One region of the Vibrio sp. JC009 genome, then DNA from elsewhere that is predicted to be linked to it. Evidence: predicted binding sites of a transcription regulator. Region 1 holds the regulator's gene; each other region holds the start of a gene.
The links. The regulator CRP, encoded in region 1, controls carbon source genes, mostly activating them, when cyclic AMP is high. The targets are predictions, from matches to a motif close to TGTGANNNNNNTCACA.
Positions count from the first base shown of each region.

Region 2: L3Q72_RS04660 (ROK family protein) is a predicted target of CRP. The motif match lies at 3,455-3,470, and genes of this name have one in related genera.
Region 3: cdd (cytidine deaminase) is a predicted target of CRP. The motif match lies at 3,201-3,216, and genes of this name have one in related genera.
Region 4: malT (HTH-type transcriptional regulator MalT) is a predicted target of CRP. The motif match lies at 2,087-2,102, and genes of this name have one in related genera.

Region 1 covers NZ_CP092106.1:252,433-259,839, forward strand. Annotated here, with positions in the region: gene groL (chaperonin GroEL) at 1-1,439, shown strand, start outside; gene L3Q72_RS01200 (DUF4160 domain-containing protein) at 1,724-1,987, shown strand; gene L3Q72_RS01205 (transcriptional regulator) at 1,987-2,502, shown strand; gene L3Q72_RS01210 (DNA-3-methyladenine glycosylase I) at 2,800-3,483, opposite strand; gene crp (cAMP-activated global transcriptional regulator CRP) at 3,835-4,467, opposite strand; gene L3Q72_RS01220 (phosphoribulokinase) at 4,712-5,581, opposite strand; gene L3Q72_RS01225 (YheU family protein) at 5,613-5,825, opposite strand; gene L3Q72_RS01230 (hydrolase) at 5,841-6,812, opposite strand; gene L3Q72_RS01235 (PLP-dependent aminotransferase family protein) at 6,809-7,407, opposite strand, start outside.
Region 2 covers NZ_CP092106.1:990,851-998,257, forward strand. Annotated here, with positions in the region: gene L3Q72_RS04645 (porin family protein) at 1-292, opposite strand, end outside; gene L3Q72_RS04650 (patatin-like phospholipase family protein) at 571-1,713, shown strand; gene pyk (pyruvate kinase) at 1,859-3,304, opposite strand; gene L3Q72_RS04660 (ROK family protein) at 3,546-4,760, shown strand; gene L3Q72_RS04665 (chemotaxis protein CheV) at 4,931-5,878, shown strand; gene L3Q72_RS04670 (error-prone DNA polymerase) at 6,026-7,407, opposite strand, start outside.
Region 3 covers NZ_CP092106.1:1,491,201-1,498,607, reverse strand. Annotated here, with positions in the region: gene cobT (nicotinate-nucleotide--dimethylbenzimidazole phosphoribosyltransferase) at 1-430, opposite strand, end outside; gene sbcB (exodeoxyribonuclease I) at 605-2,029, shown strand; gene L3Q72_RS06855 (CidA/LrgA family protein) at 2,031-2,393, shown strand; gene L3Q72_RS06850 (LrgB family protein) at 2,390-3,079, shown strand; gene cdd (cytidine deaminase) at 3,322-4,209, shown strand; gene purT (formate-dependent phosphoribosylglycinamide formyltransferase) at 4,354-5,532, shown strand; gene ihfA (integration host factor subunit alpha) at 5,590-5,886, opposite strand; gene glgC (glucose-1-phosphate adenylyltransferase) at 6,491-7,407, shown strand, end outside.
Region 4 covers NZ_CP092107.1:854,972-862,378, reverse strand. Annotated here, with positions in the region: gene malT (HTH-type transcriptional regulator MalT) at 1-1,964, opposite strand, end outside; gene L3Q72_RS18690 (glycogen/starch/alpha-glucan phosphorylase) at 2,527-4,980, shown strand; gene malQ (4-alpha-glucanotransferase) at 5,199-7,379, shown strand.

The sequences.
Region 1 (7,407 bases):
GCGCACAAATGGTTAAAGAAGTAGCGTCTCAGGCGAACGACGCTGCTGGTGACGGTACAACGACTGCAACTGTACTTGCTCAGTCTATCGTAAACGAAGGCCTTAAAGCGGTTGCTGCGGGTATGAACCCAATGGACCTTAAGCGCGGCATCGACAAAGCGGTTGCTGCTGCTGTTGAAGAGCTAAGCAAGCTTTCAGAAGATTGCAAAGACACAAAGGCTATCGCTCAGGTAGGTACTATCTCTGCAAACTCTGACGAGACTGTTGGTAACATCATTGCTGAAGCAATGGAAAAAGTTGGCCGCGACGGTGTTATCACTGTTGAAGAAGGTCAGGCTCTGCATGATGAACTGGACGTTGTAGAAGGTATGCAGTTTGACCGTGGTTACCTGTCTCCTTACTTCATCAACAACCAGGAAGCTGGCTCTGTTGACCTTGAAAACCCATTCATTCTTCTGATCGACAAGAAAGTTTCTAACATCCGTGAACTTCTTCCGACTCTTGAAGCTGTTGCAAAAGCATCTCGTCCTCTTCTAATCATCGCTGAAGATGTTGAAGGTGAAGCACTGGCAACGCTTGTTGTGAACAACATGCGCGGTATCGTTAAAGCGGCAGCTGTTAAGGCTCCTGGTTTTGGTGACCGTCGTAAAGCAATGCTTCAGGATATCGCTATCCTGACGGCTGGTACTGTTATCTCTGAAGAAGTTGGCCTAGAGCTTGAAAAAGTTACTCTTGAAGACCTTGGTCAGGCGAAGCGCGTAACTATCACTAAAGAAAACACAACTATCATCGATGGTGTGGGTGAAGAAGCGATGATCAACGGCCGCGTTGCTCAGATTCGTCAGCAGATCGAAGAAGCAACTTCAGACTACGACAAAGAGAAACTACAAGAGCGTGTAGCTAAGCTGGCTGGCGGTGTTGCAGTAATCAAAGTTGGCGCAGCAACTGAAGTTGAAATGAAAGAGAAGAAAGACCGCGTAGAAGACGCACTTCACGCAACCCGCGCAGCAGTTGAAGAAGGTGTTGTTGCTGGTGGTGGTGTTGCACTTATCCGCGTTGCTTCCAAAGTTGCTGGCCTTGAAGGCGTAAACGAAGAGCAGAACGTGGGTATCCGCGTAGCACTTCGTGCAATGGAAGCTCCGCTACGTCAGATCGTTGGTAACGCAGGTGACGAAGAGTCTGTAGTTGCAAACAACGTTAAGAACGGTGAAGGCAGCTACGGCTACAACGCAGCAACCGGCGAATACGGTGACATGCTTGAAATGGGTATCCTTGACCCAACTAAAGTAACCCGTTCAGCACTACAGTTCGCAGCATCTGTTGCAGGCCTGATGATCACAACAGAAGCTATGGTTTCAGATATGCCAGCTAAAGACGCTCCTGCAATGCCTGATATGGGCGGCATGGGTGGTATGGGCGGCATGCCAGGCATGATGTGATCGGATTAATTTTTCGTCGCTGTATGGCCTGATAACTGCGTCGATCGTGCTCATGTACACATGTACATTCCGCGCGTTCTCCTTGTTCTCAAACCATACAGCTTAGAAAAATATAACCCTTCATTAAGAAGAACCGGAGTCTTGTGGCTTCGGTTTTTTTATGCCGAAGTATTATAAAAGTCTTATTTGTTTCGAAGAGCCTTTGATTTTAGCGCTTGTCAGATATGCAGAATGGTTTGAGTTTGTATCCTTTTGGATACGTGCTATCCTGTTTAGAAAGAGTAATGCCGGAAATACTGAAAAGGCTGTTAGGACTTAAGTTCCAGATGAGATATGAGGATAATGACTTTCATAACCGTCCTCATATTCATGTTTCTTTTGGTGAGTATGAAGCCTCAATTGCCATCGATGATATCGAAGTACTTGCGGGTTTCCTGCCTCCTAAAAAGAGGAAGTTGGCAGAATTTTATATTGATAAGCACCGGGACGAGTTATTGCTGGCATGGGACGGAGCGGTAATCGGACAAGGTATCGGGAGGATCAATTAATGCTTAAAATCGTAGATCTTGACTGGTTGTCCGGCTATCTGCTGGAGCTCGAGTTTAGTGATGGCTTTAAAGGTATTGTTGATCTGGAAGAGGTTTTTAATTCTGAACCATATAAGCAGATCCAGGATTTTAGCGCCTTTTCACTTGAAGGTACTTATCTTGACTGGGATGGAGTGGAGCTTTCCGCAAACATTCTTCGAAAAATGGCAGCTGGTAAGGGGCACTACACAGATAGGCCATGTGTCAGCGCCAGCAATATGGAAGACGTGTTAAAACAAGCAGCCTGGGATGCGATAGTTTCCAACCGCCCGGATATTTTTCAGGCCGCAATTAAAGGTTTTGTCGAAGAGTATGGGATTCAGAAAATCCAGCAACACACAAACCTGAAGAGTAGGCCAAGCATCTACAAGGCATTATCTTCGAACAAGTCTCCAAAACTGGATACGCTCATCCAGTTAGGCCATGCTGCATTCGAGTTAGAATTTGAGAGTCGAGAAATTAGTCAGAAAGGCTAGAACCTTTTATTTTGATAGCTGATAGCCTGACTCTTATACACAAGTTTAAGGAGCCAAAGAATGCTCCTCCCCTTAGCATCAAAAGGACGGATTTTCGAAGAAGTAACATCGAAGGGGAGGCGGGGAGGGGTTGCTTCTCATGGGGTTAAGTTTTGGTTGTTTAACCATGCATGGCATAACCAACCCCCTCTAACTCCCCCTTCTATTAGCTTTATCAACCAATTAGGCTTTTCAATTAAGGGGGAGAACCGTTCTCTGTTCACTTTAATATTTGTGTATAAGAGTCAGGCTGATAGCTCAAACCACCCGATTATCCCCACAACTAAACGCAATAGTCTGGCTAATCTCAGTAAGCGAACGGCCGGACTCCTGTTGCCACTGTGCAAAGGCTTTGTTTGCTGCATTCAGTGCTCGCTTCGTCCCTCTTCCTGAATCAATTATCCCGATATTGCGCAGATGAGATTCAACATCGGATGAAAGTATAAAAGTATCGACTCCCAGAGTTCTTAAAGCGTATGGACCTGTGTTTCCGCCCAGACGGGCTCCATTCTTTTTCAGGTACTCCCAAAGCCCGGTAATCTCCTCTTTCGGCCAGTTTGCCACCATCTGACCAAATGAATCATGTTGAATGGAAGCGCTATGGATCATATGGGCATTGGCCGGGATGGACATTACTTTGGTCAGGTGGCGTATGATAGCCGGGTTCTGTGCTTTGGTTTCCCACTGTTCATCCGACAGCATAAGTAATGATTCGATCTTAAACCCGAAAAATGCCTCTTCAAAGTCAGGCCACTTTTTGCGGACCACACTCCATGAGATACCCGACTGAAACACTTTCATGGTAAAAGCCGAAAGCCAGCGATCGTTGGATATGGCTGCCAGTTCTTCACTGCTGAGTGGCTTGCTGAGCAATTCCTCAAGGCGCTTTTCTCCCCCTTTACGCTCGGCAGCTCTTTGGTAAATTGATTCGAATTTTTCCATTGTTTTTTACTGGATTTTTTCTTTGTAATTGGCTTAGGTTAGCTTAAATAGCTTTTGGTCACCAGTAGCCCATACTTGCTTAAAGCTAATTGTTCAGTAAAAAGATGCACATTTCTTGCTGTCTCCCACTGCCGTCATCTCGGAATTGCAAAGCAATATCCGAGATCTACTTTCTGGGTGTTGTAGAGTCAGAGGTTTCTTCTGCCCTACTACGCGCTGACAGTAGATTCCGGATAGAAGCTTCGCAACTTCCGGAATGACCCAGTGGTAAGGGGTAAGGGTAGTAAGTAAAAGGTATAAAAAAAGCGCAGCCCGTGAGCTGCGCTTTTTACAAACTGTTTCGCTAAAGAATTAACGAGTACCGTAAACCACGATAGTTTTACCGTGTGCAGAAATCAGATTCTGTTCTTCCAGCATCTTCAGGATACGGCCAACGGTTTCACGTGAACAGCCAACAATCTGACCAATCTCCTGACGGGTGATCTTGATCTGCATGCCGTCCGGGTGAGTCATTGCATCCGGTTGCTTAGCCAGGTTCAGAAGTGTTTGTGCGATACGGCCTGTAACGTCAAGGAACGCAAGGTCACCAACTTTCTGGCTGGTTACCTGAAGGCGGCTTGCCATTTGAGCTGACAGACGCATCAGAATGTCTGGGTTTACCTGAATTAGCTGACGGAATTTCTTAAATGAAATTTCTGCTACTTCACATGGAGATTTAGCGCGAACCCATGCTGTACGCTCCTGGTCTTCTTCGAAAAGACCCAGTTCACCAATAAAGTCACCCTGGTTCAGATAAGAAAGAATCATTTCCTTACCTTCTTCATCCTTGATTAGGACAGCCACAGAGCCTTTTACAATGTAATACAGAGTTTCAGCCTTTTCACCAGCATGAATCAGAGTACTCTTTGATGGGTACTTATGAATATGACAGTGTGAAAGAAACCACTCTAGTGTTGGATCGGTTTGAGGTTTACCTAGAACCATAATTATCTCACTTTATCTGCAGGGCCTGCTGCTCAGCAGCTTTCCTTTGCTGCTAAGCCACTCAATTAGGTGGTTTAGCATAGGATTTCTCTTTGAAAGCTGCAAGCAACTTATAATTCGATTAAGAATATTATCTCTTTTTGCAATCGATTTCTTGATTTTGATCGCTTTAAAAACGCGATTTTTTACGCAAATTCGTGCACATGATCACGGACTTGGAAAAAATGTGACAAATGTTAACATTTTAACCGATTTTACCGGTTTCTATCAGTTGGGCAAGCATAGGACGTATGATCAGTTCCATGGCAAAACTCATTTTACCCCCCGGTACCACAAGCGTATTGTGGCGTGACATAAAAGAACCGTCGAGCATGGCCAGAAGGTACGGGTAATCAACATTTTTCATACCTCTTAACCTAATTACAACAAAACTTTCATCCAGACTCGGAATTGCTTTGGCATCCAAAGGGTTAGAGGTATCCACTGTGGGGACCCGTTGAAAGTTAATATGAGTGCGGGAAAACTGAGGGGTAATGTAATTCAGGTAGTCATCCATGGAGCGGACAATGGAGTCCATCACTGCTTCCCGTGAATGTCCTCTGTCACGCGTATCGCGGATAAATTTCTGTATCCACTCCAGGTTCACTATCGGCACCATGCCTATCAGCATATCCACATGCTGGGAGACGTTAATATCTCCGTCTCTTACGCCACCATGTAAACCCTCATAAAACAGAACATCTGTGTTCTCCGGCAGATCCTGCCAGGGGGTGAAAGTGCCGGGCATCTGGTTATAGGGAACCGCTTCGTCAAAGGAGTGCAGATAGCGACGGATTTGACCTGTGCCTTCATCTCCGTACTTTCTGAAGAACTGCTCGAGAGCAGCAAAATCATTGGCTTCCGGGCCGAAATAGCTGATGTGTTTTCCCTGCTCTTTGGCTTTGCGGATAGCCACATCCATTTCTGGCCGGGTGTATCGGTGGAAACTGTCACCTTCCACCCAGGCAGCTTTTACGTCCATCATATTGAACATTTTTCTGAAGGCTTCAGAGGTGGTGGATGTACCGGCTCCCGATGAACCTGTTACTGCTATGATGGGATGTTTTGCTGACATGACATTCCTTGTCCTGGATTGGTTTAATTACTTATAACTCGCGTCTTAACTTTATATCTACGGTCTCGTGCAGTTCTGAATAGAGAATGACGGCCTCTCCGGATTTTATCAGCTCTCTGACCTGATCGGCTTTATCTTCCAGTGACACTTCCACTTCACCGTAATCGGTTCCTTCACGGAGAATAAATTCTTTAATCAGATTTTCCAGTGTCTCCGGGTTTATCTGTTCCCAAGGGATAATCATAGTCGCTTTCTCACATTACTGCTTAATATGTTGATAGTAGGCAGGAAGCGCCTGCTCCAGCCAGAATTCCGGCTTTCTGAAGCTGCCGGACAGAAAGCCCACATGCCCGCCGGACTTTAGCAAACGGTAGTCGATATTGTCGTTAAGCTTAAACTTAGGGATCACAGCCTCCGTCATAAAGGGATCATCCTGGGCATGGATAACCTGCAACGGAATGGATACCTGATTCAGAACCCGTATACCTGAGCAGCGGTTATAGTAATCCGTGGCTCCCTGAAAACCGTGCAGAGGCGCGGTTATCAGATCGTCAAATCCATACAGGGTTTTCAGGCTGCGGATGGTTTTCTGATTTATCCCAAGTGCCTTATCGAGCTTTTCATGCTTTTTAATGGCATTGGCTTTTAGTGAACTTAGCAGGTAGCTGCAATAAACCTTTGAAAAACCTTTCTCGATTTTTTCTGAACAGGCGGCCAGATCTAAAGGTGCAGAAACTATGGTCGCCGCTTCCAGCAGTGGCAGTTCGTGATGGTTGGCCAGATAGTTAACCAGCATATTTCCGCCAAGAGAGATGCCCACAGCCACTTTCTTCTGCTCCGGGAACAGTGTGTTTACATGTTCCAGAAACTGGCGTGCATCTTTAGTTTCACCAGAGTGGTATGCGCGAGCCAACCGGTTTGGTCTGCCGCTGCATCCGCGAAAGTGCATCATGACTGAAAGCCAGCCCTGATCAGCAAAAGCTTTCATCAAACCATTGGCATAAGGGCTGTAGAAGCTTCCCTCTAAGCCATGGAACAGCACAAAGACAGGTTTTTGCTTTGCGCTTTCTTGCTGCCAGTCTTCACTCCAGGCCAGATCCAGAAAGTCGCCGTCTGCGGTTTCAAGCGTCTGCCATACCGGTTCAAACAACGGCTTTCTGCGGATAAAACGGGGAATAATGGTTTGCAGGTGAGGGTTCTTCAGCCCTCTGGCCGGCGAAAAATCTGTCATAACGTAAAGTCGCTTATTGGATCGGTTTCTAGTAGTTCTTTTAGCTTACGAAGTCCTGTTTCCAGCTCAGTCTGATTTAAAGGAGAGCTTAATGCAAGCCTCACTGCCGGAATGACGTTTCCTGCTGGCGGGGTGAAGAGCTCAGCCGATTTTACCGTGACATTTATCCTTCCTGCCTGCTCAATAAAGTCAGTTAGCCGCCACTGTTCCGGCAGTGGCAGCCAGAGATGGAAGCAGTGTTCTTTATAGCCCGGATTGCAATCACCGAGCATGGTAAGGGTTTTCTCCAGCCGGGCTTCCATCTCTTTACGTATTGCAGAGAGCGTCTGCTCTGCCTTTCCGCTTTCCATCAGTTCGCAGGTAATGGCAGTCAGCAACGGGCTGATCATCCAGCTATGATTCTGTAAAGCGATACTCAGACGCTGATAAAGCTTTTGTGGTGGCTGAACATAACCAACTCTCAGGCCCGGAGCCAGCCACTTAGAGACGGCTCCCACATGAAAAACATGCTCAGGTTCCAGATTCACCAGCGGTGGCGGCGCACCTTCCAGAAGCGGGCCGTTCACATCATCTTCAATCACGTAAAGATCGTGTT
Region 2 (7,407 bases), 740 kb from region 1:
CGCTCTGGAAGTGCAGATTCCTGAGGGTCAGATCGTTATTGTACTCTTCTATATGAGAGTTTTGCTGTGAGTAAAACAGGCCAATTCTTCCCTGTTCCGACTGGGTAACTTTTGGCAGATCGGCTGCAATACTGAATGCGTAGTTAGCACCTGGCTCGATATCAAATGTCTGATCTTCGCTATTTGCCACTTCACCACCAAAGGTATAGCCAAGTATGGGAGTGAAGTGAACGGCCGCGTAACTGTGCGAAACGGTCATCATCAGAGCAAGAAGGGTCGAAATTATTCTCATAGTTTTTCACAAAGCCTTTCCAGAACACCTACAATTATTGTGACTATAACAACATATTTGCCCAGGTCTTTTCGTTAATAATTGAGTGGATTTCTCACTTCTGTTATTAAGTTGTTAACAAAGGAGGTGTTTATGGATCAAGACTTTTCAATTGCAATTAAAATTGTGGTAGTGACTTTCGGCCTGATTATCGCCATGGGTGTTATCGCTATCGCGTATTAAATCAACTATACTCCGGCGGTTATTTTGCCGGAGTTCATCAGTAAGGTAGGGGATTTATGTCCAATAAGGGCGTAATTTGCGGCTCCCAGGCCTTGTTGGATGTTTCCAGATATGCAAAGTATCTGGAAGGCCGTACGGCACTGGTAGCTCAGGGTGGCGGACAGAGAGGCATTTTTACTTCCGGAGTGATTGATTCCTTTATTCTGTCTAATTTTGACCCATTTGATGCTTTTTATGGTACTTCAGCGGGTGCCATGAATCTTTGCGCCTTTTTATGCCGCCAGTCAGGGCTTGGCCGCTCCTTTATTCTTGACCTCACCACAGACGATAAGTTTTTTCATCTTTATAGCTATATACGAAGAAAGCAGACTCTGAATATGGAGTGGGCTCTGGACCGGATATGCGACTACCCTTATAAGCTGGATCTGGATTTAGGCCGTCGTGCTTTACGCGGCAGAGACGCCTTTGCTGCGGTAACGCACGCCGGTGAACTCAGAGATCATTATTTGCCGATCATTGACCACAATTGGTATGACATAATGCGCGCCACCTGCGCCATTCCGGGGCTTTACGGCAAGGAAGTAGAGGTGGGGTCTGAGCGGTATGTTGATGGAGGCGTATCAGCCGCTATCCCGGTTCAGGAAGCCTGGCGTCAGGAAGCCAGAAATATTGTGGTGATACGTACGGAGTCTCTGTGCGAAGAAGAAAAGGCTATCTCTGAGTCCGGTGTAGATTACCAGTTTCTAAGAGAGCCCGTTGCTTTGTTGCAGCTGCACTGGCAGGAGAAGCTACAGGAGTGGAAAAGGGACTGGAGTGAGTTCTGGCAGGAGCAGTTAGACAAGTCAAAAGAGAAGAAGATACATAAGGTGCATCTGAATATGTTAAATGGCGGAAGGTGGCTGTTTGGCGGTGAGGATGTTTTCCGCCTGAGTCATCTGTTTGGCGATAAGTTTGATTCAGGTATCGCTGATTTGGTAATGGTTCATTACCAGACTTATTCACTGACCCAGGAGTTTTTGCATAACCCGCCGGATGACTGTTTTATCGTACAGATTTCACCGCAGGAGCCGCTGAGGTCATCAGCACTGCTGAGCAACAAAGAGGATCTGCTCTTTGATTATGAGCAGGGGCTGACCGCCGGTTATAAGTTTATTGAGACTTATGTTGAGAGCCGAAAGCAGCTTTGGCTGGAGAAATAGCTGCCTTTGGTTGACGCTGTCCGGGTAACAGGCAGGTATCGAACACAGACACGCATAGATACTTCCATGTAGCTCTGCTTTGCCATCCATGGCAAAGAAGGTCTGCTTATCGATACCTGCCTGCTACCCTAGTTAGTGCGAATTACTAATCCACTTTCAAAATCCGCATACAGTTAGTACTTCCCACACTATCCATCACATCCCCCTGAGTAATAATGACCTGATCTCCGGGATCAAGCAGGCCACGTTTTTTCAGGGTTTGAATCGCTGAAAGCGCAGAGGTTAAACCTGCATCAGCGATACTGTCGAAGTAAACCGGAGTTACGCCTCGGTAAAGTGCTGCACGGTTTAGGGTGCCTTCATTTCTAGACAGAGCAAAAATAGGCAGACCTGAGCTGAGTCTTGACATCATCAGAGGTGTCCGTCCTGATTCTGTCAGGGTAATCATCGCCTTAACCCCTTCCATATGGTTTGCTGCATACATGGTGGACATAGCGATGGTTTCTTCTGAAGAAGCAAACTTGCGGTTCATGCGGTGACTGGACTTGTTGGCCGAGGCCATTTTTTCAGCGCCCATACAAACTTCGGCCATGGATTTCACTGTCTCAAGCGGGTAAGCGCCGACGGCGGTTTCCCCTGACAGCATTACCGCATCTGTGCCATCCAGAACGGCGTTTGCAACGTCCATCACTTCAGCACGGGTTGGCATTGGGCTGGTTATCATGGACTCCATCATTTGAGTCGCTGTGATTACAGTTCTGTTCAGGCTTCTGGTTCGCAGGATAAGCTGTTTTTGCACCCCGACAAGCTCAGGGTCACCGATTTCTACCCCCAGATCGCCTCGGGCAACCATAACGGCATCAGAAGCTAAAATAATATCATCGATGCTTTCCGGGTCTGCGACGGTTTCTGCTCTTTCAACCTTGGCAACCAGTTTGGCCTCAAGACCTTCGTCCCGGGCAAGACGGCGGGCGTAATTCATATCGTCGCCATTTCTCGGGAAAGAGACCGCAAGGTAGTCCACCTTCATCTCGGCAGCGGTTTTGATATCCTGTTTATCTTTTTCTGTTAATGCATCAGCAGACAGGCCTCCGCCTTTCTTGTTGATGCCTTTGTTGTTGGAAAGCGGGCCGCCGACCAGAACTTCCGTGTAAACTTTAGTTTTATCAACGGACATGACTTTTAGTTGAACCCGTCCGTCATCAAGTAGCAGAATATCGCCGTTGGCCACATCCTGAGGAAGTTCTTTATAGTCCAGTCCAACGGCATCGATATCGCCTTCTCCTGCACCAAGTTCACTGTCTAAGATAAATTTATCGCCGACATTAAGTTGAATTTTTCCGTCCTTGAAGGTAGAAACGCGGATTTTTGGACCCTGAAGGTCGCCCAGAATAGCGACGTGTTTGTTGAGCTTTGCTGCAATCTCTCTGACTTGTTTGGTTCGTTTGATATGGCCTTCTGCACTTCCGTGGGAGAAGTTCATCCTCACTACATTTACACCAGCTGCTATGATCTCTTCAAGGACGTTATCTTTATCCGTTGCCGGACCAAGCGTGGTAACAATTTTTGTTCTTCTGAGTTTTTTACCCATGGGGCTACTCCATGTAGTTTATAGTCATTTTTGAGTATATGTGATTGCGCAAAAATTGTTGATCCTGCATTAAAAAATCTGAGGGGTAGGCAGCTGGAATATTTATTCGGGAATAAATATTGGATTTTTAACCGGTAATTTCCTTTTGTGCGTGACGTGGGTCACGGCAATCCAGTAAATGACTTCACAATTAGTTCGCAAAGTAAAAAAATTAATCGCTTAATACTATTTGGAGTAGAAGATGTACATGGCTCAACCCGGCCATATTGATCATATCAAACAGATCAATGCAGGCCGTGTATACAGACTGATTGATGCTTACGGACCGATTTCCAGGATAGATCTGTCCAAAATCAGTGAGCTAGCTCCTGCCAGTATCACTAAAATCACCCGTGAGCTTATCGATGCCCAGCTAATCCACGAAACTGTGGTTCAGGAAGCCACCAGTCGTGGGCGGCCTGCAGTCGGTTTGCAGACAATAAATGAAGGCTGGCAGTTCCTTTCCCTGCGTCTGGGACGAGGTTATCTTGCTATCGCACTTCATAACCTGGGCGGTGATGTTCTGGTCGATACGAAAATCGATGTTCACGAGGATGATCAGGATGATTTGCTGGCGCGTCTTCTGCATGAAATAGATGAATTCTTCCAAACCTATTCAAACCAGCTGGACAGAGTGACCAGTATTGCAGTAACTCTTCCGGGACAAGTGAATGAAGCAACCGGTATTGTGCTTCAGATGCCTTACTATAATGTGAAGAACCTGGCTCTTGGTCCTGCCATTTACGAAGCAACCGGTCTGCCGGTATTTATGGCTAACGATACCCATGCCTGGGCTCTGGCGGAAAAGCTGTTTGGTAACTCTCAGAAAAACGATAACTCTGTTCTGATTTCCATTCACCACGGTCTTGCGGCGGGGATTATCCTTGATGGGCACCTTCTTCAGGGACGCAATGGCAACATTGGTGAGTTGGGCCATATTCAGATAGATCCTAATGGTAAGCTCTGCAGTTGCGGTAACTATGGTTGCTTAGATACGGTTGCAAGCTCAAAAGCTATCAGGGAAGAGGTGACCGAGCGGCTTGAAAATGGTGAAGCGTCCAGCCTTTCTCTGGATAATATCACCATTGAAAACATCTGTTCTGCCGCTGCGGCAGGGGATAAGCTTGCCGTTGAGGTCATCGAAAAACTGGGTCAGCATCTTGGCAGCGCCATTTCCATTGTGATTAACCTGTTCAACCCTGAAATCGTTCTGATTGGTGGTGTTGTGAACCAGGCGAAATCTGTCCTTTATCCGGCGATTGAATCAAGCATTAAACAGCGCTCATTACCTTTCTACTATGAAAACCTGGAATTGGTAGAGAGCCGGTTCTACAAGCAGGCAACCATGCCGGGTGCGGCCTTGATTAAGCAGGCGATGTATGATGGCCTGTTGCTGATGAGCGTTATCGACGGCTAGTTGAGCTTATTCGCACAATCTGGCAAAAATATTCAGATATTTATAAAACTGTTTATACTGCAATGATGATTCAGTGAAGTCGCATTATTCTTATAAAATTATTTAAGATGATGGGACGATTCATTTGTATAATTATGTAACAAGCTTTCAGTTATTTAGAGAGAAATGGTATGTCCGGAGTTTTGAGCACTGTCGATCAAAGAACAAATCTGGTTGGTGAAAACCGTCTGGAACTGCTTCTGTTTAAACTTAATAGTCGTCAGATATTCGCTATTAATGTATTCAAAGTAAAAGAAGTTCTTAAGGTTCCGCCTCTGACTAAGATGCCGGGTGCTCATTACCATGTTACCGGTGTAGCGTCACTTCGTGGTGAGTCTGTTCCTGTTATCGATTTAAGAGCGGCAATCGGCTTTCCTCCGGCAAGAATTGAGAGCCCGGAAGAGAACCTGATCATCACTGAGTATAACCGTTCGGTTCAGGGCTTTTTGGTTGGTCAGGTGCTTAATATTGTCAATACCGCATGGACTGAAATCGAGCCGCCACCAAGCACTGCTGGCCGTTCTAACTTTTTGACCGCGATTACTCAGGTTGAGGTTGATGGCGCCAAAGAGATTGTTGAGATTATCGACGTAGAAAAGGTTCTGGCTCAGATTATTGATTACGACATTACGATTTCTGAAGAGGTGCTGGATCAGGAGTTGGTTGACCATATGGTTGGCAGAAATGTATTGATTGTCGATGATTCTTCAACTGCCCGGGCTCAGATTCGTGGCACTTTAGAACAGTTAGGCCTTAACATTATGGAATGTAGCGATGGCAAGCAGGCTCATGATTTGCTGAAACGCTGGGCTGATGAAGGCAAGGATATCTATCAGGAGATCATGATGCTGATCACTGATGCCGAGATGCCTGAAATGGATGGTTACAGACTGACTTATGAAATCCGTAATGATGCCCGTATGGAGAACCTGTTTATTACTCTGAACACTTCTCTAAGCGGCAGCTTTAATGAGGCTATGGTTCAGAAGGTGGGTTGTAACCGCTTTATTTCCAAGTTCCAGCCTGATTTGCTGGTGGATGTGGTGCAGGAGAGAATGCGCCAGATTCTTGGAAGATAACTCAGAACTTCCGCGCACCAGGTGGCATACAGGTATCGAACACAAACACGCATGAACCCATCCATGGGGCTCCACCGTGCCTTCCCTGGCACGGAGGGTTTGCTTATCGATACCTGCATGCCACCTGCTAACCATTTCAGGACTAATTTAATGAAAATCCCGCGACTTACTTGCCAGCTCAGCAAGACTACCGGTTAAGTCAATCAGCTTCCCCGCAATCACATGCGTTACCTTCCCGTCATGCTCAAGAATCCCTTTTACCTTTAGTATTTTAGAAGAAAGGTAAGCCTGCTTTTGTGCCTTGGCTGTGCCTGCCCATACAACGACATTGACGTTGCCTGTATCATCTTCAAGGGTAAAAAAGGTTACCCCGGCGGCGGTGGCGGGTGATTGCCTGCCGGTAACCACTCCGACAACGGTAACCAGCGATTTATGTGGCAGGGTCAGCAGATCTTTCTGCCGGGTAAAGCGGCCCAGGGCTCCTGCCTGATCCAGCAGGGTTACCGGATGAGTTTGCAGGGACAGGCCTGTGGCAGCATAGTCTTCAATCAGAGTATCGTAATCACTGACCTGATGCTGATATTGAGAAGGCGCTTGCTGGTACTGTTCAAACAGTGGCAGCTCGTTAATGGAGTCCATCAGATCCCAGCGCGCAGCATATCTGTCTCCGGATAAGGATTTAAAGGCATCGGCAGAAGCCAGGGCTTCGATGTCGCTCTGGTTTAATCCGCTGTTTTTTATCTGGGACAGATTGGTAAACGAGGATTTGCTTCTCAGGCTGATAATCAGTCTTGCCCCTTTGGCTGATAAACCTTTAACCAGTCTTAGCCCCAGCCGGATAGCAAACTGTCTCTGTGGATTGTTATTACCGTTTTCATAAGAGAGCCGAACAATAGTGTGGTCATAGTCCGAATGATTAACACAGACCGGAAGTACCGTAATCTGATGTCTTCTGGCATCCTGAATCAGTTGTGAAGGGCTGTAAAAGCCCATTGACTGACTGTTTAACAACGAGGTGTAGAAGACCTCTGGATAATAGTACTTCAACCAGGAAGAGCAGTAGGCAAGCACTGCAAATGAGGCGGAGTGACTTTCCGGAAAACCGTACTCACCAAAACCGCAGATTTGCTCAAAGATACGCTCTGCAAATTCAGCTTCATAGCCCCTTTCCAGCATGCCGTTTATCAGCTTTGCTTTAAATTTAAATATATTGCCGTTTTTCTTCCACGCCGCCATTGCCCGGCGCAGTTGATCCGCTTCACCACCGGTAAAACCGGCGGCAACCATTGCGAGTTTGATCACCTGCTCCTGAAAAATCGGTACGCCCATGGTCCGGTCCAGTACTTCTCTCACCTCTTCGGAAGGAAAGGTGACTTCTTCCTTGCCGTCACGCCGTTTTAAAAATGGATGCACCATATCGCCCTGAGTTGGCCCCGGGCGGACAATGGCTATCTGGATCACCAGATCGTAATATTTGGCCGGTCTGAGGCGCGGCAACATGCTCATCTGCGCACGGGATTCGATCTGAA
Region 3 (7,407 bases), 1.2 Mb from region 1:
CCGTCTCTTGCGTCATAGCAGCAGACAGCGCGAAATTATTGGTTCGCTCACCCAGCCTTTGCGAAATAAAACGGCTGGAGTCAGACTCCACAGGCAGAAGAATCCCGGCATCAACAACCTTTAATTCAATACCGTTCACACGGCAAAAGCAGTTTACGGCTGCTCCGTCATTAAGAAAGTTCAGTACCATCTGCTGGGTCACAGCGCTTGGAGCAATACTGACCCCCTCATCGGCAATGCCATGGTCACCGGCAAACACCAGCATGGTCGGATTAGAAAGCGTTATTTTTTCAACAGCACTTTCACGCCCCTGGCTCTGGATCAATGCCAGCCGCATTGCCAGCGTTTCCAGTTCGCCAAGAGAGCCTAAAGGTTTGGTTTTTTGATCAATACGGTTTTGAATCCAGGATTGGTATTTATTCTCTAACATTCTGTTTTTACGGCTTTGTTGTTATTTCTGGTTACATTTCCTCATTATACTCATACCGCCTGAAGATGCATGCCCAATAAGAATTTATTAACTTCACCTCAGCTCAAGATTGCCATTGTATGGGCTCAGTGGTCTAATACACAGCAAAAGCAGATATATCAGGTAAATAGACAGATGCAGCATGAACACCAGCCCACGTTTTTCTTCTTTGATTACGAAACTTGGGGGACAAATCCCGCAACCGACAGGCCAAGCCAGTTTGCCGGTGTTCGTACCGACATGAATTTTAATATTATTGGTGAGCCGCTGGTGATTTACTGTCAGCCGCCAGCCGATTACCTGCCCTCCCCTGAGGCTGCGCTTATTACCGGCATCACACCTCAAAAAGCGGCCTCACAGGGCCTTCCTGAGCCTGAGTTTATCCGTCGTATCCATGAGGAGCTTTCAACGCCAAATACCACAAGTCTTGGTTATAACAGCATCCGTTTTGATGATGAAGTCAGCCGCTATACCCTGTACAGGAATTTCTATGACCCTTATGCATGGAGCTGGCAAAACGGTAACTCTCGCTGGGACCTGCTGGATGTGATGCGTACCTGTTATGCGCTGCGCCCGGAAGGAATTGTCTGGCCTGAAGATGAAGAAGGTTTGCCAAGCTTTAAGCTTGAGCGCCTTTCGGTTGCCAACGGCATTGAACACGCAAATGCGCACGATGCAATGGCAGATGTGATTGCAACCATTGAACTGGCTAAAAAGCTGAAAGCGGCACAGCCTAAGTTATTTGATTATCTGTACAGCATGCGTGGTAAACGTAAAGTTACAGATCTTATCGATATCGTCAATATGACTCCGCTGGTTCATGTTTCCGGCATGTTTGGCCGGGAGTGTTCAAATACCAGCTGGATTGTTCCTGTCGCCTGGCACCCTAAGAATCCTAATGCCGCAATCACGGTAAATCTGGCAATGGATGTAACTCCGCTTATTAAACTGGATAGTGAGCAGCTAAAAGAGCGTCTATACACAAAACGGGATGATCTGGCTCCGGATGAATCTCCGGTACCGGTTAAACTGGTCCATATGAACAAATGCCCGATCCTGGCACCGGCAAAAACACTTACCGCAGAGAATGCCGAAAATATCGGTATTAACCGTGAGCAGTGTCTTGCGAATCTGGCCACGCTCAAACAGCACCCAGAGATCCGGGAAAAACTCATTTCTCTCTACTCAGAAGAGAGAGAGTACCCAGCAGGCGATAATGTCGATACCCAGCTGTACTCCGGATTTTTCTCAAATGCAGATAAAGCCTCTATCGACATTATCCGCCAGACCAATCCTGAGCACCTTGCGGCACTGGATATCTCCTTTGAAGATGACCGGATTGCCCCTTTACTGTTTCGCTACAGAGCGCGAAACTTCCCGCATACACTGACTCAGGATGAGCAAATTAAGTGGGCCGCGCATTGCCGTGATTACTTCGAGCAAAAGCTTCCCGACTATATGCTTAATCTTGAAAACCTGGCTCATGAGCATGAATCAGATGAAAAGAAAATGGCTATCCTGAAATCTGTTTATAAATATGTAGAAAACCTAGTTTCTTAAAATGGTTATAAAAACAATAAAATACGTCGGTTCGGCACTACTGATTGTCTGCTCACTTTATGCAGGGAACACTGTTCAGCACTATTTCGGGTTGGGCATTCCCGGCAGCATTATTGGCATGCTGCTGCTCTTTACCCTAATGGCAACCGGAATTGTTTCCCCCGAGTGGGTCAAACCCACGGCCGCGCTGTTTATCCGCTATATGATCATTCTGTTTATCCCGATCAGTGTCGGGCTTATGCAGCACTTAGAGCTGCTTAGCGCAAATGCAGTGCAGATCCTGGCCAGTACCATTGGCGGAACAACACTGGTCATCATACTGGTAGCCTTAATGCTGGAAAGAATATTGGCAGGTAAAAAATGATCTGGCTGCTGGTAACCTTTATCGTTTTTCTTTTTGCCCGCTTTGTCAGCAAAAAGGTTAATCATCCGTTAGCGAACCCGCTGCTGATCAGCATCAGTATTATCATTCCTCTATTGCTTTTCACCGGTGTTTCCTATCAGGAATACAATGAAAAAAACCAGTGGCTGACCTACCTGCTCCAGCCTGCGGTGGTTGCACTGGCATTTCCTCTGTATCAGCAGCTAAAAGAGATTCGCTCAAACTGGAAAATCATCTTTCTTGCCTGTGGTGTCGGCAGCCTGCTTTCTATGCTTACTGCCTCGGTTATCGCCGTTCTGCTGGATACGGATATGCAGCTTATCGCCGCTATTCTTGGCAAATCCGTTACAACACCCATTGCGATGGAAGTGTCCAGTCACCTTGGCGGCGAGCCAGCCATAGCCGCAATTATGGTGCTTATTGTTGGTGTATTTGGTGCGGTTATGGCGTACCCCATCTACAACTGGCTTGGCATCACTCATCCCATTGCAAAGGGGCTTACCATGGGAACCGTTTCCCACGCTTTGGGCACAGCGACCTGCGCTGAAAAAGATCCCCGGGACGCCGCGTTTAGCTCACTGGCTCTGGTTTTATGCGGAGTTATCACCTCATTCCTCGCTCCAAGCTTCTACTGCTTCGTAGAGTGGCTCGACGCACTTATTCATTAATCCCGTTCAGTTCCAGTAATAATACCAATCCCAGCAATTATTACTGGAACTGATACTAATTACCTAAATCAGTGTAAAACCCGACTGACTAATCAGTTTGAGGCCGGTTTAGCCCCAAAAGCGTGACATCACTCAATTAATGAAACATGAAATGGCATTACATTCCACATGGTGATCATCATCACAGTAACACAGCTATTTTGTTCTAAAATAAGCCTCGTAGATAACCGAAGGAATCTTTGATGAACGAAAGAATGAAAAAGGCACTTAGCCAGATGCCGTCAGATATCGAGCAATATTTGACCACGGCAATTAAATCAGACGATTTTGATGCAACCATTTCTCCTGAGCAGTTCTCAGATCTTATCCGGTTATCGGGGCTAAAAGATGACGAACTGCGCGTAGCACTTCTGCCACTGGCAGCTGCTTACGCCTACACACCGATTTCAGATTTTAACGTTGGCGCTATCGTTCGCGGACTCTCTGGCCGCCTTTATTTTGGTGCCAATATGGAGTTTGAAGGTGCTCAACTGGGACAAACCGTTCATGCTGAGCAGTGCGCCATCAGCCACGCCTGGATGAAAGGCGAGAAAGGCGTCAAAGACATCACCATCAACTACAGCCCGTGTGGTCACTGCCGTCAGTTTATGAATGAGCTAACCACCGCTGATGAAATGATGATTCAGCTTCCCAAGCGGGATGCCCGCACTCTTCAGGATTATCTGCCAGAGTCCTTCGGGCCGAAAGACCTTGGTGTGGAAGCAAGGCTGATGGATGGTAGCTCACTAGGCCATGTATCCCCGGAAAGCGACCCTTTACTGGTAAAAGCCATCGACGCACTGAACAAAAGCCACTCTCCGTATACAAAAAACAACAGTGGCATCTCACTGGAAATGACGGACGGCTCTGTTTATCAGGGTGCTTATGCTGAAAACGCCGCATTTAACCCAAGCCTGCCTCCGCTTCAGGTTGCGTTTATGCAAATTTTGATGGCAGGTAAAACTTTTGATCAAATCAGACAAGCTGCCCTTGCTGAAATGTCTGATGGCATGATCAGCCATCTGGCTTACACTCAGGCGGTACTGGAAACCATTAACCCTGATATTCAGGTAAGTTATATTTCCTTATAATTTCAAATGCCCCCTTGAAAGCCCCCGGCCTGGAAACGGTCCGGGGGCTTTTTTTATTTAACACTTTTTATCGGCAAACGATTGCGCAACCAGTAAATATAAGTATGATCCGCTAAAACTAACCGCAAACAAAGGAAATCAATAATGTTTGGGACGGCTACCCGTAAGAATGCAACTCGAGTATTGCTGCTTGGTTCAGGCGAGCTTGGTAAAGAGGTTGCTATTGAATGTCAGCGCCTTGGTCTGGAAGTTATCGCCTGTGACAAGTATGAAAATGCTCCGGCTATGCAGGTCGCTCATAAAAGCTATGTTATTGATATGCTCGACGGTGGAGCACTGAAAAAAATCGTTGAGACAGAAAAACCTGATTACATTGTCCCTGAAATTGAGGCCATTGCTACCGATACCCTGATCGAACTGGAAGAGAAAGGCGTAAATGTTGTACCAAGTGCAAAAGCGACCAAACTCACCATGAACCGTGAAGGGATCCGGCGTCTGGCAGCAGAAGAGCTCTCTATTGAAACTTCTCCTTACCGCTTTGCTGACAACTTTGAAGATTTTCAGAAAGCCGTGGCTGAAATCGGCACGCCTTGTGTTGTTAAACCAGTAATGAGCTCTTCCGGCAAAGGCCAGAGCGTTATTAAGTCTGAAGGTGATATTGAAACGGCATGGAACTATGCTCAGGAAGGCGGCAGAACTGGTGCCGGTCGCGTCATCGTTGAAGGCTTTGTTGATTTTGATTATGAAATCAGCCTGCTTACGGTTCGTGCTGTAGATGGCGTTCACTTCTGCCAGCCTATCGGCCACCGCCAGGAAGACGGCGACTACCGCGAATCATGGCAACCTCAGGAAATGTCTGAAAACGCACTTAAAGTTGCTGAGTATGTATCTGAGCAGGTGGTTAATGCTCTGGGTGGCTATGGGCTATTTGGCGTAGAACTGTTTATTAAGGGTGATAAAGTCATCTTTAACGAGGTTTCCCCTCGCCCGCACGATACCGGCATGGTCACTATGATGTCCCAGGAACTTTCTGAGTTTGCCCTGCATGTGCGTGCATTTACCGGCCTTCCGGTTAACAGGATCGTAAACTATGGCCCGTCAGCATCGGCTGTCATTCTGGGAGAAGGCACTTCAGAAAATATCCGCTTTGATGCGCTGGATGAGGTTTTGGCAACAGCAAAAACCCAGCTACGCCTGTTTGGCAAGCCGGATATCGATGGGAAAAGACGTCTTGGTGTTGTTCTGACCAGGCGCAAGAACACAGAAAGGGCCATTGATGTTGCCGTAGAAGCGGCATCAAAAATCAAGATCTCTTACGACTAAGGATCTCAGGATAAACGAAGACCACGCTTTAGGGCGTGGTCTGTTTGAACAGGCTGCTTACTTTTCGATTTTGATGTTCTCGACCCGGGCCTTCAACTTCTGCCCCGGACGGAATGTCACAACGCGTCGAGCGGTAATTGGAATGTCTTCACCAGTTTTTGGGTTTCGACCTGGTCGTTCACTTTTGTCTCTCAGATCAAAATTACCAAACCCTGACAGTTTTACCTGTTCGCCACTTTCCAGAGCCTTTCGAACTTCCTCGAAGAACACCTCAACCGTTTCCTTGGCATCCCTTTTACTAAATCCAAGTTTTTCGAATAGGTTCTCAGCCAAATCGGCTTTTGTGAGCGCCATAAAAACTTCCCTCAAAGCTGTGTTAATCATTGCTACTACGCGTAGCGCCATCGGTATTGCTGAGCCGATATTAACAAGTGCTTATCGGCTTATTCATAGGAAGTTTATGCCAACCTCATGATTTTCGCCAATTTTTTTCAGAAAATATTAGACTAAATAATGAGAACCAGAGCTTTATTTGATGATTTTCTCAGATTAGGATACTGACAATATTGTAATTACATTGCTAATTACATGATATCTAACTGCATTCACACAATGAATGGAATATTATTCTGAATTTAGGCTGTCTAATCAGTTTTTTAGTTTTATTTAATCATTTCATGATCATGCATTCAATTTCTCAATTATTTGAGCACTTTTTCAGCACCACCATTTGTTGACAACTTTAATAAGAAGTTACAATCATGTTGTGACAGGCATCACACTTTGTACCATAAGTTAAATATCTTCATGAAATTAATATTTCTTTATCGAGAAGAGTGACCTAGCGCAACAAAGTCTAACGCCAAAACATAGTACTGTTAAGGCACTGGCGCAAGGCCCCCTATCCCCTTCAAGCGCCAGACATTAATTATTTGTTTTATTAAAAGGCTTTAGATTTATGTCAAGTAACAATTATTCGCATGCTGATACCAATAGACTCGTTCGTGAAACGAGCGCACTGATTTTGGCGGGAGGCAAAGGAACACGATTAAAACAATTGACAAGCAACAATGCGAAGCCAGCTGTTTCATTTGGCGGTAAGTTTCGAATCATTGATTTCACATTATCAAACTGTATTAACTCAGGTATACGTAAGGTAGGCGTTCTAACACAATATATGGCGCAGGATCTTATCGACCACCTTCAGGACGGATGGCAGGTACTGTCTCCTGCTATGGGTGAAGGCGTTCGTATCGTTCCGGCACAGCAAAGAACAGGTGAAGACTGGTACCGTGGTACAGCCGATGCGGTTTATCAGAACCTTGACCTAATCAAAAAACAAAACTCTAAGTACGTGATTATTCTTGGTGGTGACCACATCTACAAGATGGACTACTCACGTATGCTTAACTTCCATGTTGAGAACGATGCAGCTGTAACCGTTGCATGTATCCATAAACCAATCGAAGAAGCTTCTGAATTTGGTGTTATGGGTCTTGACGAAACAGGCGAAATCAAAACATTCGTAGAGAAGCCAGCAAACCCACCAGCAGACCCGGAAGACGAGACTAAAGCGCTTGTATCAATGGGTATCTACATCTTTAACGCTGACCTTCTTGAAGAAGAGCTGGTTAACGCTCTGAATGACCCGGATTACAACCATGACTTCGGTCACAACATCATTCCTGGCCTGCTAGGTCGTCACAAAGTCTTCGGCTACAAGTTTGCTAACGGCGGCGGTCACCCTGGTGCAACTGCGTACTGGCGCGATGTTGGTAACCTGGATGAGTACTATGTGGCAACTATGGATCTGCTATCTCCAGACCCAGAGCTGGACCTCTACTCTTTCGACTGGCCAATCATCACAAACCAGTC
Region 4 (7,407 bases), on a different replicon from region 1:
GCATTCGCTGTCCAGTCAACGTGGTAGCTTGATTGCTGCATCAGATGCTGGATCTGCTCAATAAAGCGGGTGGCTTTATCCAGCTCACCACGGCCGATTGCGATGCGCGCCAGCATAGAGTATGAGTGAAGGTGCTTGCTCTGATCGATATTGCCCAGAACGTCAATGCCTTTGTAGGCACACTCTTCGGCTTCATCCAGACGGTTCCAGCACCAGAGGATCTGGGCACGGTTTCTCAGCAGGAACTCATGCAGCGGAAGCTGGTGCAGCTTCTGCTCTTCAATCAGCTTAAAGGCGGTATCCTGTAACTCATAAGCTGCCTGTACAAAGCCCTGTGCAAGCAGGATTTCACTCTGTTGCAGCAGTGCCCATAATGCCTGATGGAATAACTGGTATTGCCTTGCCAGTTTTTCTGTCTGCTGCATTAAAGGCAGCGCCCGGTCCAGTTGTCCCATTACGTGGTTGACTTCACCCACGATGGAGGTCGCCACAATCTTACTCCGGTAATCCGTGGGGCTGAGCTGAGTTAACGCCAGCTCTGCCAGTTCAAGCGCCGTATCCGGATCATTATTGTTAATGGCAACCTGCGCTCTTAGCGCATTAATCTGGCCTTTGTCGGCGGTATTGAGTGCAACATTACGCTTTTCTGTCTCTCTTTCCGCCTCTGCCAGCATGTCATTAACATCTGTGTATCTGTGCTGACTCTGTGCCAGCCAGGCTCTTAGCAGCGGAAGCTTCATCTTGCTGTAAAGCTGGTCCTTGGAAAGCTGGTTAATGGCACTTTCCATGGTTTGCAGTTCGCCATGGTTAAACATTTTCCAGCCATGCTCTGTAATGATCCGGGCAATCAGCTCTTCGTTGCCGGCTTTTTGCGCGTGACGCAGAGCCTGATGCGGAATCTTCAGATCCAGCCAGGCTTCAGCTGCGGCCTGATGAAGGCTGTTCTCTTCCTGCGGGATCCGTGACTGCCGTTCATGAGCCAGGAACTCAGCAAACAGGTGGTGGAAGCGGTACCAGTTCTGTTCGCCTTCCAGAGGGTAGATAAACAGGCCGTATTTGTTCAGCGATTCAATCATCGACAGCGCATCTTCGCGCTTTGTTAATGAGCTCACCAGACTGTCGTTAAAGGTGTCCAGTATCGAGCACTGCATCAGAAAATGGCGGGTTTCAGTGTCCAGAATGTCAAACACTTCTTCCACCAGATAATCCCACAAATGAGCGTGGTTAAACTGTGAAACCGACTCGGCAGACTGGGCCAGAGTCTTTCTATGGTGCTGGGCCTGAAGCGCAATCAACTGAAGTGCTGAAGGCCAGCCCTCCACATAAGTTCTCAGGTTTTGCGCCGTAGTATCGTCGATGCCTTCAGATACGCGCTGGTTAAAGAATCGGGTGGTTTCTTCAGTATCAAATGCCAGCAGCTCGTTGCCGATTTCGATCATCAGATCGCGTACGCGAAGGTTGGCTGTTCCCAGCGGCGGCGTGGCGCGGCTGGTTACCACTAAGGTCATATTGTCCGGCATATGTTTCAGGAAAAAACGCATGCCTTCGTGGATCTCGTCTTCTTTGATCAGGTGGTAGTCATCCAGCACCACATAGAACACGCCCTGATAGTGAGCCAGTTCAGCAAACAGCTCACCAAACAGTGACGGTAGTGAAGAAAACTGACGTCTTTCTGCCAGTGTCTGTGAGTTAGGACAACAGCCATCAGTGGCTTTATTGATTGCCTGAACAAAGTAATTGATAAACCTGAAGGTGTCGTTATCACTATCGTCAATGCTGTACCAACCTACAGCGGGTTTATCTGCCAGCCACTGGGCCGCCATGGTGGTTTTGCCATAGCCGGCAGGCGAGCGGAACAGTACCAGTTTGTAAAATGGTGCCTGTTGCAATAGATCCAGAACTCTGGGTCTTAAAATTGCGTTATGTAATCTGCCAGGCCTGGTCAGTTTGGAAGGGATCCACATATTAATCTTTCTTATATTTTATTGCGTGCGGCAATCCTACGTTAATTTGAGTAACTCTGACCACTGCAACTGAGGCAATTGCATGATCTTCGGCACATTTCTGACCCTCTACGCCCCTGTTTTGTGAGTGCGGTCAAATAATGCGCAGGTTTTAGGTGTATATCGAACGCATGCCTGTACATAGTAATAGGGCAGTAACAAAGAGATTGTTTACTGACAACTACTTAGCCCCCCCATTTTGGCAAGTTTAAAAATGGATAGTGTAAACGCGGAAAACTAACAGTGTGACCAGTACAACATTTTTGGGGTAAGGCGGATTTTATTACTTTTTCTGGCTTTAGTTTCTGTACTGGTAGTACTAATAGTTTGATGTGACGCGTGTCACTCATATCAGGGAGGTGAGACCCGTTTTGTGTGATGTGCATCAAAGGCTGAGACGGAGAGGAGTATCTACGCCCTCAATACTACTCCCGTAACATCCATTGGTTAGGAGGATGTTCTGTTTTTTATATAAATGCAGGATACGCCACAGTTAAATTGAATCGAAAAATGAGATTTCGTTATGAAACCTACTCAACAAAAAAAGTTTGATAAAGCTACTTTCAAGGCTGACGTTAAAAAGCACCTGAACGCGACATATGCAAAAACCGAAGAGACCGCCACTCCTCGTGACTGGTATCTGGCAATGGGTCGTGCACTGGCTGAACTGACTACACTTGATCTACTGGAAACTGAAAACGATAAGCGCATCCAAAACGCAAAAAGTGTTAACTACCTTTCACTGGAATTTCTAATTGGTCGCCTGACAGGTAACAACCTGATCAGCATGGGTCTGTACGGTCAGATCGATGACGCGATGAAAGAAATGGGCCACAGCCTGACTGATCTTCTTGAAGAAGAGCGCGACCCTTCTCTGGGTAACGGTGGTCTTGGCCGTCTGGCAGCATGTTTTATGGATTCTTGTGCAGCACAGGAATTCCCGACAGTAGGTTATGGTCTTCACTACGAATACGGTCTGTTCAAGCAGTCTTTCGAAGACTGTCACCAGAAAGAAGCGCCGGATGCATGGCGTGGTGTTGAAGGCTACCCTTGGGAAGTAGCTCGTCCTGAATACGCTCAGGAAATCGGCTTCTACGGCCACGTAGAACCATACGTTGAGAACGGCAAAGAGAAGCGCCGCTGGGTTCCTGGTATGTTCGTTAAAGGTATGCCTTGGGATCTGCCAATCGTTGGTTATGAAAGTGACACGGTTTACCCGCTGCGCCTTTGGGAATGTCAGGCAATTGCGCCTTTCTCTCTGGAAAGCTTTAACAACGGTGACTACTTTGAAGCTCAGCACTCACTAATCGATGCAGGTAACATCACCAAAGTACTTTACCCGAACGACAACCACGAAAAAGGCAAGACACTGCGTCTGATGCAGCAGTACTTCCACAGTGCAGCATCTATCCGCGATATCCTTCGTCGTATGGAAGTTGCCGGTCACAAACTGGAAGATCTGCCTAAGTACGAAACTATTCAGCTAAACGATACTCACCCGACTATCGCTATTCCTGAACTGATGCGCATCCTTATCGATGAGCGTGATATGTCATGGGATGAGGCGTGGGCAATCTGTACTAAGACTTTTGCTTACACAAACCACACACTACTTCCGGAAGCTCTGGAAACCTGGCCTGAAGCACTGATTCAGCGTCTGCTGCCTCGTCATATGGAAATCATTTACCATATCAACCACCTGTTTATGCAGGAAGTTCGTCAGAAGTGGCCTGGTGATGTAGCGAAACAGCAGAAACTTTCTATCATCCAGGACGGCTTCCACCGTATGGTTCGCATGGCTAACCTTTGTGTAGTTGGTGCATACGCAGTAAACGGTGTAGCAGCGCTTCACTCTGAGCTGGTTAAGCGTGACCTGTTCCCTGAGTTCAACGAGCTATACCCTGGCCGTCTGACTAACGTAACAAACGGTGTGACGCCACGTCGCTGGCTGAAGTTCTGTAACCCTGGTCTTTCTCAGCTAATCACAGATAAGATCGGTGATCAGTGGCCTGCGGATCTGGATCAACTGACTAAGATCGCTGAATTTGCAGATGACAAAGCATTCCAGGCTGACTTTATGGCAGTTAAGAAAGCGAACAAAGAGCGTCTTGCTGACTGGGTTAAAGAGAACATGGATATCGACCTGGATACTAATGCTATCTTCGATGTTCAGATCAAACGTCTGCACGAATACAAGCGTCAGCACCTGAATCTGCTGCACATCCTGTCTCTGTACTACCGTCTGCTTAATGACCGTACATTCGACATGGCGCCACGCGTTGTATTCTTCGCAGCGAAAGCGGCACCGGGTTACCACCTGGCGAAAGAGATCATCTTCGCAATCAACAAGGTTGCAGAGACTATCAACAACGACAACCGTGTGAACGACAAGCTTAAAGTTGTGTTCATTCCTGACTACCGTGTAAGCATGGCTGAGATCATCATTCCTGCTGCTGACGTATCTGAGCAGATTTCTACTGCAGGTAAAGAAGCATCCGGTACTGGTAACATGAAGATGGCTCTGAACGGTGCTCTGACTATCGGTACTATGGATGGCGCGAACGTTGAAATCCGTGAAGAAGTGGGTGATGAAAACATCTACATCTTCGGTCTGGATGTTGAAGGCGTTGAGCAGGTTCGTGGCCGTGGTTACAACCCGTTTGACTACTACAACACTAACGCACTGCTGAAATCTTCACTTGAGCTTCTGCTTGGCGATACATTTACTCCGGGTGAGCCAGGAAGACTGCGTTCTATCTACGACGCGCTTCTTGACGGCGGTGACCCGTACCTGTGTCTTGCTGACTTTGCTTCTTATGTTGAAGCGCATGAAGCGATGGATGCACAGTACCGTGATCAGGCTGGATGGGCTAAGAAAGCAATTCTTAACACAGCATTGGTTGGTAAGTTCAGTTCAGACCGTTCGATTCGCGACTACGTGAACAACATCTGGAAACTGGAAGCGGTTAGCCGTTAATCCTAAAGTCAGAGGAGGTTAAAACTTCGTATGACCTCCTCCCGGCCTCCCCTTTAACAAGGGGAGGCGATTTCAGGTTGATACCCAATCCAATAGCCTTTTTTGACGGTTATCCAGAGCAAACAGACTTTCCCTAAGCAAACAGAGATGTTTACTGGATTTGGTATTCCCTACTTAAGAATTAAATGAGAAGGCGCAGTATGCCTTCGGAGAACGCGATGAAACAACAATCAGTATTAAAACAAGTCGCTGAAATGGCTAGAATTTCAGACAGCTATGTCAGTGCGTGGGGAGAACCTGCTTCTGTGGAAGAGGAAACCATCCGCAGCCTTTTGAAGTCCCTTGGCTATGACGTGTCCAGCGATGAAAATCTGCTGAAGTCTGCTGAAAAGAAGCATAAAAAAGACGTTCTGGCACCGGTACAGGTGGTAAGAGACGGCGACCAGCCGGTAGAGATTGAGCTGAACCTTGGTGTAAGTGCCCGCGAAAGTGAGTTCAGCTGGCGTCTGGTTACCGAGCAGGGTGAAACGCTTGAAGGCTACCTGCAGTCTCAGATCGTAAGAGACGAGCGTGCAGAAGGTGGTCCGCTGGTGTTCCAGCTGCCTATGCTTCCATGGGGTTACCACAAGCTGCTTCTTACACGTAAGCGCCGTAAAACGCCTTACGAAATGACACTGATTGTTACGCCTCAGTCTTGCTACAAGCAGGACAGCCTTGAGCAGGATAAGAAGCTCTGGGGCCCAAGCGTACAGCTATATACACTGCGTACGCCACACAACTGGGGTATCGGTGATTTTGGCGATCTGAAACAGCTGATTGCTGAAATTGCATCGCGTGGCGGTGATTTCGTTGGTCTTAACCCGATTCACTCGCTATTCCCGGCAAACCCTGAAGGCGCAAGCCCGTACAGCCCGTCTTCGCGTCGCTGGCTGAATATCATGTACATCGATGTCAGCTCTGTTCCAGAGTTTGCACTGAGCGCAGAAGCGCAGCAGAAAGTTGGCAGCTCTGAGTTCCAGCAGCGTCTGAAGAAAGTGCGTGAAGAGCACTGGGTAAATTACACAGAAGTGGCTTCTCTGAAAATGAGTGTACTGCCGCTGCTGTTTAAAGAATTTAAAGCCCGTCATCTGGACAAGAAAACCGAGCGCGCTATTGCTTTCCTTGATTTTGTGGAAGAGGGCGGTGAAAGCCTGATGCATCAGGCAGTATTTGATGCACTGCACACTCATCTGCACGCGGAAGACTCATCTGTATGGGGCTGGCAGGCATTCCCTGAAAAATACCGCAGCTACGACAGTGCGGCGGTGAAGAAGTTTATTCAGGAAGAGCAGGAAGCGGTTCAGCTGTATCTGTATCTGCAGTGGATTGCTGACGGTCAGATTAACGAAGCTCAGACTCTTGCAGAAGAGAAAGGCATGTCTGTCGGTCTGTACCGTGACCTTGCGGTTGGTGTGGCATCTTCAGGCTCTGAAACCTGGGCTGACGACGGCAGCCTTGTTCTGGATGCCAGCATCGGTGCTCCACCGGATGTGCTTGGTCCTCTCGGTCAGAACTGGGGCCTTCCTCCGCTGAACCCGCAGGCTCTGGAAGCAACAGGCTATGATGCTTACATCAAACTGCTTCGCGCCAATATGAAGCACTGTGGTGCGCTGCGAATTGACCACGTACTGGGTCTGCTGCGTCTGTGGTGGATTCCGGAAGGTAAAGGGGCGACAGATGGCGCATACATCTACTACCCGGTAGAAGATATGCTGGCGATTCTGGCGCTTGAGTCTCACCGTCACCAGTGCTCAGTTATTGGTGAAGATCTGGGTACGGTTCCGGATGAGATTGCCGATATCCTGGCGGATGCCGGTGTGCACTCTTATAAGGTGTTCTTCTTTGAAACTGCGCAGGACGGCGGTTTCTACTCACCTAAGCACTACAAAGAGCAGTCTATGTCGGCTCTGTGTACTCACGATATGCCGACGCTTCGCGGCTTCTGGCACTGTGATGACCTGAAAGTGGGTAAAGAGCTTGGTCTGTATCCGGATGAAGAGCAGCTGAAGGGACTGTTTGATGCCCGCCTGGCGAGCAAGCAGGAAATCTTAAACAGTGTGGCATGGCACGGATTCCTTCCTGAAGGTGTCGGTCGTGACGCAAAACTGGTTCCGATGGACTCTTATCTGAGTGAAGCACTGCAACTTCACCTGGCTGCCGGCTCTTCAGCACTGCTGAGTGTGCAGCTGGAAGACTGGCTGGAAATGGACAAGCCCGTTAACATTCCGGGTACGGTTGATGAGTATCCAAACTGGCGCCGTAAGCTGTCGATGAGCCTTGATGAGATCTTCTCAAAAGAAGAGGTAAACCGGATTTCAAGACGCTTGACTGAAACTCGTGCTCAAGCAAGTGAAAAATAATGAGAAATGAGTGATAAAAGTGAAAGTT